Regions from separate parts of the Shinella oryzae genome, predicted to be linked through region 2. Evidence: riboswitches for the same ligand, from Rfam matches in the RefSeq annotation. Region 2 holds a riboswitch; the other holds the start of a gene.
What was found. A riboswitch is a leader RNA that binds a small molecule or an ion and turns the genes downstream of it on or off. The one in region 2 is predicted to bind cobalamin.
Positions count from the first base shown of each region.

Region 1 (5,982 bases), 1.2 Mb from region 2:
TCCTCGAAGAGCTCTTCCAGCGGGCTTTCGTGGTCGAGGTTTTCGTCCTCGACGCGCAGGGCATCGACCCTGTCATGATCGTCGGCGAAACGGCCGGCCGCGACGGCGGCGCTGTCGACCACGGTGATGACGCCGTCGACCGTCACCTGCGTCTTGATTTCCGGCCAGTTGAAGGCGGCGACGAGCGGCTGCGGCAGCGCGAGACCAGAAGTCTCGATGACGATATGGTCCGGGCGGTTCTCCCGCTCCAGCAGCTTCGACATGGTGGGGATGAAGTCGTCGGCCACGGTGCAGCAGATGCAGCCATTGGTGAGCTCGATGATATCGTCCTCGGTGCAGGCCTCCGCGCCGCAGCCCTTCAGCACGTCGCCGTCGACGCCGAGATCGCCGAACTCGTTGATGATGAGCGCGATGCGCTTGCCGCCGGCATTCTGCAGGAGGTTGCGGATCATCGTCGTCTTGCCGGCCCCGAGAAAGCCGGTGATAACGGTGGCGGGGATCTTCTGTTGCAGCATGGCTCAACCCTTCATTTTCAGCGGCAGTCCGGCCGCAACGAAATACACTTCCGGTACGAGCGCCGCCACCTGCTGGTGGAGCCGCCCGGCATGGTCGCGAAAGTCGCGCGCCATGCGGTTTTCAGGTACGATGCCCAGGCCGACCTCGTTCGAAACGAAGACCAAACGGCCCGGCGCCTGTGCGATGGCCGACAGGAGGCCGGCGCATTCCTGCGCGATGTCGCGTTCCTCCAGCATCAGATTGGCGAGCCAGAGGGTCAGGCAATCGACGAGGACCGCACGATCAGCCCGCGCGACATCGGCGATCCGGGCCGCGAGCGCAAGCGGTTCCTCATGCGTTTCCCAGCCGTCGCCGCGGTCTTCCCGGTGCCTGGCGATGCGTTCACGCATCTCGTCATCCCAGGCGCGGCCGGTGGCGATATAATGACGCGAAAGGCCGGTCTCGGCGACCAGCCTTTCGGCAAAAGTGGATTTTCCGGAACGCGCACCGCCCAGAACCAGGACGGCTCCGGGCGATGTCAGCGTCATATCAGGCAGCCTTGGCGATCTTTTCGTTGGCAAAGCCAAGCGAAAGGCCGAGCACGATCCAGAAGAACAGCGTCGTGGCAAGGGCCGCGACGGCGAACTCCGCACCGAGAACGGCCGGAACGGCGCTGGAAATGTCCGACGGCTGCGGCGCGCCATAGACCTGCGGCGCGGCAATCAGCACCACGCCGGCGATCTTGGCCACGATGCCCGGCCTGAGGAACAGCAGGTAGAGCCCCGCCGCCGACAGCACGACCGCCGCAACCCACCAGATCTGACGCTGCGTCAGGTCCGCGGCCGGGAAACCCGGCAGTTCCGGCGGCAGGCCGATGGCCGGCAGCATATGCACGGCAAGCCAGCCGGCAGCGCCCCACAGCGCCCCGTTGGCGACCGTGATCGGATGGCCGGAGACAAGGCTGAAACCGGCAAGCAGCAGCGCGAAGCCTGCTCCCGTCACGAGGTTGGCCAGCAGCGTGCCGGAGAACCGGCTCATGCCGAACATGATGCCACCCTCTTCATGGCCTTCGGCGTCGTGAGCGTAGGCAACGGAGACGGGCGACAGGTAAGCTGCGACGTTGAGGATGACGGCGCCCAAGGACGAATGCTCATGCGTCGCGGCAGCGCCATCGGCGGACGGCGTGGTGCCTTCGGTGGCGGGTGCCGCCTCATCGCCGCCTTCGAATTCTTCGGCGTGAAGGATGAGCGGCACGACGCGGGCCTCCTGGGCGGCCGTCATCAGGACGCCAGAGAAGAGCCCGGCCACCAGGGCGGCCAGGAGATAACGAACGATCATATCGGAAACTCCTTAGTGGCAGGGAAAGCCGTAGGAGTGACGCGTATCGTGCGCGGTGTCGTGCAGCACGGCCGAATTCGCAAGGCCGGCGCCGAAGACGAGGAACCCGCCGAGCAGCAGCGCGAGAACGCCGGCGACAAGGCGATCGCTCGCGGAAAGCGTGATAGAAGACGTATTGGAAACAGCCATGACAACCTCCGTGCAGGCATCGGGGAAGCCCCTCCCCAGGTCGGGCGATATGCCCTCATTGGCTGGCAGGTCTCCTGGCTCGCAGCGTCCGGCGCATCAGCGCCTTCGGGCCGCCCTCACCTTCCCAGGTCTTTTCGCATCACGCAGGCGGACGATTCGTAGAAGAAGAGGCGTCCAGCCCCGGTTATCGTGATGCCACCCAGTGGCTTTTCCGGTCGGTGTTCCTTTCGCGCTTCAAGGACAACATTGCCCTCTTACCCGCGAAATTCCTCCCTCCGGATGGGCGTCCCTCGCTACTCTACAGTCGCGGGGTCGGCCGTGATTGCAGCGCCCTGATTGGGTCCGCCGCGTCACATTCCCATTTACTCACCGGTCCGTTTCCGGACCAGAGAACCATCCAATAGTCGGATGATTATGCCGCCGGCCGCCACAAGTCAATCGACAGCCAGCGGCATGGCCTGTGCCGAAAACGCCGGCCGGCCGTCGCAAACTCAATAGCCGGGGATGATCACCACGCCGCCGCGCCGGCGGTAGTAGCCGTCATCGCTGTAGTAAGGACCATCGTAATAGCCGTCGACCGGGCCCTCGAGCACATCGTATTCGCGCTGGTAGCGGCGCTCGCGGCTGGCCTGGCGTGCCTCGGCAAACTGCGCGGCCTGGCGCAGGGCGGCGAACTGCCGGCGTGAAAGATAGCCATCGGCGCGGTAGCCGGACGCACCCTGCCATGCGGCGATCGCCGCGCGGGTGCGCGGGCCGAAGACGCCATCGGCGCCATAGGTGCTGTAGCCCAGCGCGCTCAGCCAGCGCTGCGCCTGAATCCGCGTCGAGCGCTCCATATAGGCCTCACGCGGATCGACGACGGGGCGCTCCTCGACCAGGCGCTCGGTTTCCGCCTTCTGCGTCGGCGTGGTCGCGAGGGCAGCCATCCGCTCGCGCGCATCCGATGCATACCGGCCGCGCGGATAGGCGTCGAGATAGGCCTGGAACGCCTGCCGAGAGCCGGATACCACCGCCTTCTGGAACGTGTCTTCCTCGCGCTTGGCCGCAGCGAGCCTGTCGGCTTCCGCGTTGTCGTTCGTTGCCGTTGCCGGGCCGCTGGTGGTGGCGCGCTTCTGGGCGGCCTCGGCCTCCTCGGCACGCTTCCTGGCCTCGGCGGCAAGGCGAGAGGCTTCGGCGGCCTTGGCCTCGGCTTCCGCCGCAGCCTTGGCGGCCTCCGCCTTCAGGCGCTCCAGCTCGCGCGTCTTTTCCTCGGCCAGCTTGCGGGCGGCTGCCGCCTCCTGCTCCAGCCGGGTCTTTTCGGCAGCCGCGGCTTTTTCCGCTTCCAGCCGCTTGGCTTCTTCGGCACGGGCGGCCGCGGCTTCGGCAGCGCGGGCATTCGCCTCGGCCTCGGCGCGGGCCTTCTGGGCCGCGGCGGCCTCGTCGGCCTTGCGGCGCTCTGCCTCGGCCTGCACGCGCGCCGCCTCGTCCGCCCTGGCCTTTTCGGCAGCAGCGGCGGCTTCCTTCTTCACACGCTCGGCTTCGGCAGCCTTCTCGGCCGCCAGCCTGCGTTCATCCGCCGCCTTCCGGTCCGCCTGGAGGCGGGCGGCTTCCTCTGCCCGCGCCTTTTCAGCGGCTGCGGCTTCGGCCTTCGCCTTTTCCTCGGCGGCGGCCTTTTCGGACGCAAGCTTGCTGGCTGCGGCAGCGGCCGCCTCGGCCTTCGCCGCTTCGGCTTTCGCCTTCTCGGCCTCGGCGGCCTTGCTGGCGTCCTCCGCCTTGGCCTTCTCCGCATCGGCGACGCGCTTGGCCTCCTCGGCGGCCTTCGCCTCATCGGCCTTGGCCTTGGCGGCGGCATCGTCGGACGCCGTCGTGGCCGGCTTCGCGTTGCCCGCGGCCTTCAATTCGGCGATGCGCAGACGCGCCATCGAGGCGAACGTGCCGTTGGGATACTGTTTCAGGTAGTTTTCAAACTGCGTGACATCGCTGCCGGAGGAGGCTTTCTGCCAGAAGGCGAATTCTTCCTCCCAACGCTTGCCGGCATTGGTGGTTTCCTTAGCCGTCTGGGCGAAGGCAGCCACCGGAAAACCGGCGAGCGACAGCCCGACAAGGCCCACCAGAACAGATCGAGCAAGAGGTCCAGAACCCATCAAATCACCCTTTCGGATCGCACAACGGCGTCGGCACCCGCAGAGCGGGCATGATAGTGTCCCTCCTTGCACCGAAATCAGGCGCAACTTTGGTGCGGCCGCGACCGGCAGTGGAGAAACCCGATGTCTGAACGTTTCAGGCCGGCGGTTTAATCAGCGGGTGCCCATAAGGCTGTCGAGCCAGCGCGGATCCAGCACGGCTGCAAGCTCGGCCGCCACGCCGTCGAGTGCCGCATCGACGCCGGCCCGGTAATCGAAGCCGCCGCCCTCGATGCCGAAATCCGCAAGCAGCCGCGCCCGGTAGGCATCGCTCGAGAGCAGTCCGTGCAGATAGGTTCCCATCACGCGGCCATCCGGCGAGACCGCGCCGTCCGGCCGGCCGTCTATGCTGACGGAGGGACACAGCGCATCCGGCCCCGTGGTGCGGCCGAGATGGATCTCATAGCCTTCGAGCGGCACATCGTATTGCAGGGAGCGGGCGTCGCTGTTGCGCACGGTCTTTTCCGGCGCCATCTCCGTCTCGACCGCAAGCAGCCCGAGCCCTTCGACCTCCCGCTCGCCGCCTTCGATGCCGAGCGGATCGGTCACGCGGCGGCCAAGCATCTGATACCCGCCGCAAATGCCGATGACGCGCCCGCCGCGGCGCACATGAAGGGAAAGATCCCGGTCCCAGCCCGCGGCGCGGAAATCGCGCAGGTCCGAAATGGTGGATTTCGAGCCCGGAAGGACGACAAGGCCGGCATCGGCCGGCAGCGCCTCCCCCGGCCGCACGAAGACGAGATCGACCTGCGGCTCAGCCTTCAAGGGGTCAAGATCGTCGAAATTGGCGATGCGCGGCAGCACGGGCACGGCGACCTTGAGCGCCCCGCCGCCACCCTTCGCCAGACGCTCGAGCACGACGGAATCCTCTGCCGGCAGGCGCGCGGCATCCTTCAGCCAGGGCACGACGCCGAAACAAGGCCAGTCGGTGAAGCGGCCGATTTCGGCGATGCCGCTGTCGAACAGCGTGACATCGCCCCGGAACTTGTTGATCAGATAGCCCGTGACCGTGCGCCGGTCCTCGTCCGGCAGAATGGCGTGGGTGCCGACCAGCGAGGCGATGACTCCGCCGCGATCGATATCGCCCACCAGCACGACCGGCACGCCGGCCCGGGTGGCGAACCCCATATTGGCGATGTCCCCGGACCGCAGGTTGATTTCCGCCGGCGAGCCAGCGCCCTCGACGACCACGAGGTCGGCGCCGGCCGATACGGTCTCGAAGCTCTCCATCACTGCGCCCATGAGCTTGGGCTTCAGCGCCTGGTAGTCCCGCCCCTTGGCCTGCCCGAAGACCTTGCCCTGAACGACGATCTGGCTGCCGACATCCGACTGCGGTTTGAGCAGCACCGGGTTCATATGCACGCTGGAGGGCACGCGCGCGGCAAGCGACTGGAGCCACTGTGCGCGGCCGATCTCGCCGCCATCGGCCGAAACGGCGGCATTGTTCGACATGTTTTGCGGCTTGAACGGACGCACCGTCAGGCCGCGGTTGGCGGCCATGCGGCAGAGCCCCGCCACCAGTACCGTTTTTCCGACATCCGAGCCGGTGCCCTGTAGCATGATCGTTCTTGTCATGGCGCTTTTCCTATCACCGCGTCTCGCCACCGGAAAGCCCTGATTTACCGCAATTTTGCCGCAATCCGGCCCGGTGCTCCGATGTATTTCCGCAACAGCATGCCATGCAAGATCGGCATAGCTGGGATGCTATCCGTTTTGCGACATTTTGCGCCGTGAACGACGCTGATTTTTCTCTTCGGCGCACCTATATGAGGGACATCAGACAGCCGAGGCGCGTGGC
Region 1 covers NZ_CP081987.1:1,732,123-1,738,104, forward strand. Annotated here, with positions in the region: gene cobW (cobalamin biosynthesis protein CobW) at 1-515, opposite strand, end outside; gene cobU (bifunctional adenosylcobinamide kinase/adenosylcobinamide-phosphate guanylyltransferase) at 519-1,043, opposite strand; gene K6301_RS08595 (CbtA family protein) at 1,045-1,833, opposite strand; gene K6301_RS08600 (CbtB domain-containing protein) at 1,846-2,022, opposite strand; cobalamin riboswitch at 2,070-2,435, opposite strand; gene K6301_RS08605 (peptidoglycan-binding domain-containing protein) at 2,514-4,145, opposite strand; gene K6301_RS08610 (cobyric acid synthase) at 4,299-5,759, opposite strand.
Region 1: another riboswitch for cobalamin. It lies ahead of K6301_RS08600 (CbtB domain-containing protein); the one in region 2 lies ahead of K6301_RS14310 (hypothetical protein).

Region 2 (5,982 bases):
TCGTGCGCGCATCCTCAGGGATGCCGTCCTTGAACTCGTAGCCGACCAGCCGTGACGGCGTGACGAAGAAGGTCACGAGCGTATTGAACAGACCCGTGGCACCTTCCGAGGCCGGCAGCGCGAACAGCACGAGCATGATCAGCCAGGCGCCATTGGGAATATCGAGCTGGTCGAGGAAATAGTAGACCGCGATCATCGCCAGCAGCGTGAGGATGATGTTGGGGCCGGCAATGGCGAGCCAGTTCAGCTTGCGCGTCATGCGAACGACGCGCTGGACGACCGAGGGATGGTAGCCGATGCGCTTTTCGAGCAGCTTGCGCTTCTTGCCCACGAGGAACGCGCCGACATTGGCGCGATAATCGGGATCGCCGGCATTTTCCGCGGCGTCTTCCTCGGTCATGGCGAGCGCGATTTCGGTGACCTCCAGCTCGCTCTTGCCGGAGCGGCGGGCGAAACGCTCGATCGTGTTGCGGTATTTGTTGCGCGAGCCGAAATCCAGATCGCTGTAGTCCGACCGCTGGCGCAGCGCCTCGTCGAGGCGGCTGACGCTCTCGAACCAGACCGGCCATTCCGCGTCATCTATCGTACGCAGGCCCTTGATGAGCGAACTCATCGTCACGTTGCCGGAAGACAGGCGGTTGTTTTCCGCGACGATCAGTTCCTCGAGGTCGGTGCCCCGGCTCTCGATCTTGCGCTCCAGCCACTGGATGACCGCGCCCGATGTCTGAAGGCCGTCGCGCAGGCGGTAGAGAAGCTGGACGACGAAAGTGTTGTCTTCGGTCAGGCTCTCGATGGTGCGCAGATGCGCAATCGACTTCTCCGGATCGTTGAGGCGCACCAGCTCGTCGGCCACGTCATTGGCCTTGAAGCGCATCTTGCGCGAGCGTTCGACGCGGCTGGAAATACGCCGCAGGTTCTCCAGAAGCACGAAGCGCACGAATGACGGCAGGGCCCAGAGTTCGCCGATCTTCAGCGGATCCACCGTCTGGAAGCCCTGCACGAAGGCGGTCAGGCTTTCCTGCGAGACACTGCTGTGCGTATGGGCGACATAGAGCCAGGCCAGGGCCAGCGTGCGCGGAAAGGGCTGGCCGTCGATCTCCATGGTGGGAAGCTGCCGGTAGAAGCGGCGGGGGAAGTCGCGCCGGACCTCCTGGATGGCTTCTTCGATCACATAGAAATTGTCGAGCAGCCACTCGGCCGCCGGCGTGATCTGCGCGCCGGCCTCCACGTCCTTGGCCGTGACCTGGTAGACGCGGAAGATCTCCTTCTCGTTTTCCTTGTGCCGTGCCCGGAAATCGAAGGGGCGGAAACCCGGAAGCACCGCCGTCTTGTCTCGGGCGAGCGCTTCGCCGCAGGCGGCGAGCTCCTCCAGCGTGAGATAGGTGGCGCGGATCGAGTCGTTATAGTCGATCTGCCGGATATCGGCGTCGCGCGAAGGGGCTTGCGGCGTAGTATGAAAGGACATGTCTCTGATTCTGGAACCGGCCATGTTGAGCCACCCGGCAGCGGCCGTTGCGCCGGATTGTCTTTCGCGGGCGGGCTTCGTTCTGCTGTCGCGATCAGCCATGACACCCGACCGCGCCCTCATGGCGCTCCAGGTGCGGTTTTGGCTCAAGCGACACGCTGTTTGTCATCCACGCCGCGTGGTGCATGAAAACGGCATTTTTTAGCCGTAAGGACAGAGACTTGCAACCTGTCAACAGGGCAGGATGGCGCAGCATGGACCCTCATCTGCGGTTTTGGTGAATCGCGCACCCTGAACGGGAGGCGAGCCCGCGCGAGGTGCAGGCGGACAAACAATGCGCGGGGATAAAAAAGGTTCCCGCCCGAATGCGCGCCGCCTGCCATTGACTTGAAATCCAAGCGGCGCGAGGTTGCCGGCATCAGGGTCTTCCGAATCGAAAACGGTCCGGAGGCTAAGAGGGAAGCCGGTGCGAAGCCCAGGACATCAGACTTGGGCATCAAAACCGGCGCTGCCCCCGCAACTGTAAGCGGCGAGCGTCTGTCGATCCGCGCCACTGGTGTCATGCGCACCGGGAAGGCCAGACAGACGCGACGACCCGCAAGCCAGGAGACCTGCCCTGATAGCTGTAACGACCTGGGCGGGGTGTCCCAAGGGTGCGCTTGCAATGCCATGGATTGGCAACAACGTGCGTCCGGCCATCCCCCAATGATCCGATTGGGGAAAGACATGTTTCAATTCACCGAAAAACAGGCATCCGGCACCGGCAACCCGGAATCCGTGTTCATTTCCTGGATTCTCTGGCAGCCGCGCGACGCCGACCTCGCCGCCGAGGCGCTGAAGGAAGTGCACAAGCTCGCACGACTCGACAATCCCGACCCTGATATCGCGCGGCTGAAGGCGCTGTTCACGTCGCTGGCGGGCGCGGACGGGCCGCTACATTAGGCAGAAACACGAAACATATGTTGACATAAAGATATCTTTATGTGATCTCCGATACTGAATGAAAGTACCGGAGGGTTCTCCCATGGCCAATTCCCACCTGGACGACCTGTTCGGCCCCGAACAGCCGCCGCGCGACGGAAGCGAAGTCCTCGCCGCCCTCAAGGCCGCCGCGCGCGAACGCATCCTCGTGCTCGACGGCGCGATGGGAACCGAGATCCAGACGCTGAAGCTGGTGGAAGACGATTTCCGCGGCGACCGTTTCGGTGATTGCGCCTGCCACCAGCAGGGCAACAACGACCTGCTGACGCTGACCCAGCCGGGCGCCATCGAGGACATCCATTACCGCTATGCGCTCGCTGGCGCCGATATCCTCGAGACCAACACGTTTTCCTCCACCACCATCGCCCAGGCCGATTACGGCATGGAGGACATGGTCTATGAGCTGAACCGCGACGGCGCCCGCCTTGCGCGCCGCGCGGGCCTGCGCGCCGAGCAGAAGGACGGCAAGCGCCGTTTCGTGGCCGGCGCGCTGGGGCCGACCAACCGCACCGCCTCCATTTCGCCCGACGTCAACAATCCCGGCTATCGCGCCGTGACCTTCGACGACCTGCGCATCGCCTATGCCGAGCAGGTGCGCGGCCTCATCGACGGCGGCGCCGATATCATCCTCATCGAGACGATCTTCGACACGCTGAATGCCAAGGCGGCGATCTTTGCCACGCACGAGGTCTACGCGGAAAAGGCCATCCACCTGCCCGTCATGATCTCGGGCACGATCACCGATCTCTCCGGCCGCACGCTCTCCGGCCAGACGCCAGAGGCCTTCTGGAATTCGGTTCGCCATGCCGATCCCTTCTCCATCGGCCTCAACTGCGCGCTCGGCGCCAATGCCATGCGCGCCCATCTCGCCGAGATTTCCGCCGTCGCGCAGACCTTCGTCTGCGCCTATCCGAATGCCGGCCTGCCCAACGCCTTCGGCCAGTATGACGAAAGCCCGGAGGAAATGGCCGCCCAGATCGAAGGCTTCATGCGCGACGGGCTGGTCAACATCGTCGGCGGCTGCTGCGGCTCGACGCCGGACCATATCCGCGCCATCGCCGCGGCCGCCGCGCGCCACAAGCCGCGCGAAATCCCCGACATCCCGCGCCACATGCGCCTGTCCGGCCTCGAACCCTTCACGCTGACCGACGCCATTCCCTTCGTGAATGTCGGCGAGCGCACCAATGTCACGGGCTCGGCAAAATTCCGCAAGCTCATCACCGCCGGCGACTATGCCGCAGCGCTCGACGTTGCGCGCGATCAGGTCGCGAACGGTGCCCAGATCATCGACATCAACATGGACGAGGGCCTGATCGATTCCGGCAGGGCGATGGTGGAATACCTCAACCTCATCGCCGCCGAGCCGGATATCGCCCGCGTGCCCGTCATGATCGACAGTTCCAAATGGGAGGTGATCGAGGCCGGCCTGAAATGCGTGCAGGGCAAGCCGCTGGTCAATTCCATCTCGCTGAAGGAAGGCGAGGAAGCCTTCCTGCACCACGCCAGGCTCGTGCGCGCCTATGGCGCGGCCGTCGTGGTGATGGCCTTCGACGAGACCGGACAGGCCGACACCAGGGCCCGTAAGGTGGAAATCTGCACGCGCGCCTACAGGCTGCTGACGGAGGTTGCCGGGCTCGCACCCGAGGATATCGTCTTCGACCCCAACATCTTCGCGGTGGCGACGGGCATCGAGGAGCACGACAATTACGGTGTCGACTTCATCGAGGCGACGGCCGAGATCACGCGCACGCTGCCGCATGTCCATATCTCGGGCGGCGTGTCCAACCTTTCCTTCTCCTTCCGCGGCAACGAGCCGGTGCGCGAGGCAATGCACGCGGTCTTCCTCTACCACGCCATCCAGGCCGGTATGGACATGGGCATCGTGAACGCCGGCCAGCTCGCCGTCTACGACACGATCGAACCGGACCTGCGCGAGGCCTGCGAGGACGTGGTGCTGAACCGCCAGCCGAAGGCCGGCGGCACCGCCACCGAACGGCTGCTCGACATCGCCGAACGCTTCAAGGGCGCGGCCGGCAAGGAAGCCAAGGAGCGCGATCTCGCCTGGCGCGAATGGCCGGTCGAGAAGCGGCTGGAACATGCGCTGGTCAACGGCATCACCGAATTCGTCGAAGAGGATACCGAAGAAGCCCGCCAGAACGCAGAACGTCCGCTGCACGTCATCGAGGGACCGCTGATGGCCGGCATGAACGTGGTCGGTGACCTCTTCGGCGCGGGCAAGATGTTCCTGCCGCAGGTCGTGAAGTCCGCCCGTGTGATGAAGCAGGCCGTCGCCGTGCTCCTGCCCTACATGGAAGCCGAAAAGCGCGCCAATGGCGGCAGCGGCGAACGCCAGAGTGCGGGAAAAATCCTGATGGCGACGGTCAAGGGCGACGTGCACGACATCGGCAAGAACATCGTCGGCGTCGTGCTCGCCTGCAACAATTACGAGATCATCGACCTCGGCGTCATGGTGCCCGCGACGAAGATCCTCGAGACGGCGAAGGCCGAGAAGGTTGATATCATCGGCCTCTCCGGCCTCATCACCCCCTCGCTCGACGAGATGGTGCATGTCGCCGCGGAGATGGAGCGCGAAGGCTTCGACATTCCCCTCCTCATCGGTGGCGCCACGACGAGCCGCGTGCACACCGCCGTCAAGATCCATCCGCGCTACGATCGCGGCCAGGCGGTCTATGTCACCGATGCCAGCCGCGCCGTCGGCGTCGTCGGCAGCCTGCTCTCCGCCGACATGAAGCCGGGCTATGTCGAGACGCTTCAGGCGGAGTACCGCAAGGTGGCCGATGCCCATGCCCGCAGCGAGGCCGAAAAGCAGCGCCTGCCCATCGCCAAGGCGCGCGACAACGCGTTCAGGGCCGACTGGTCGGCCTACCAGCCGAAGACGCCCTCCTTCCTCGGTACGCGCGTCTGGCAGGATTGGGACCTCGCGGACCTCGCCCGCTACATCGACTGGACGCCGTTCTTCCAGACCTGGGAGCTGAAGGGCGTCTATCCGAAGATCCTCGACGACGAGAAGCAGGGCCCTGCTGCCCGCCAGCTCTTTGCGGACGCGCAGGCGATGCTGGAGAAGATCATTTCGGAAAAGTGGTTCACACCGAAAGCCGTCGTCGGCTTCTGGCCGGCCGGCGCCGTGGGCGACGATATCAGGCTCTTCACCGACGAGGCCCGCAATAAGGAGCTGGCCACATTCTTCACGCTGCGCCAGCAGCTCTCCAAGCGCGACGGCCGGCCGAACGTGGCGCTCTCCGATTTCGTCGCGCCCGTCGACAGCGGCAAACCCGATTATCTCGGCGGCTTCGTCGTGACGGCCGGCATCGGCGAGATCGCCATTGCCGAGCGCTTCGAGCGGGCGAACGACGATTACAACTCGATCCTCGTCAAGGCGCTGGCCGATCGTTTCGCGGAGGCCTTCGCCGAGCGCATGCATGAGGTCGTGCGCAAGGAACTCTGGGCCTACGCGCCGGACGAGACTTACGCCCCGACCGACCTGATCGGCGAGCCCTATGCCGGTATCCGCCCGG
Region 2 covers NZ_CP081987.1:2,934,358-2,940,339, forward strand. Annotated here, with positions in the region: gene K6301_RS14300 (glycoside hydrolase family 94 protein) at 1-1,465, opposite strand, end outside; gene K6301_RS14305 (hypothetical protein) at 1,464-1,670, shown strand; cobalamin riboswitch at 1,870-2,098, shown strand; gene K6301_RS14310 (hypothetical protein) at 2,192-2,407, shown strand; gene metH (methionine synthase) at 2,490-5,982, shown strand, end outside.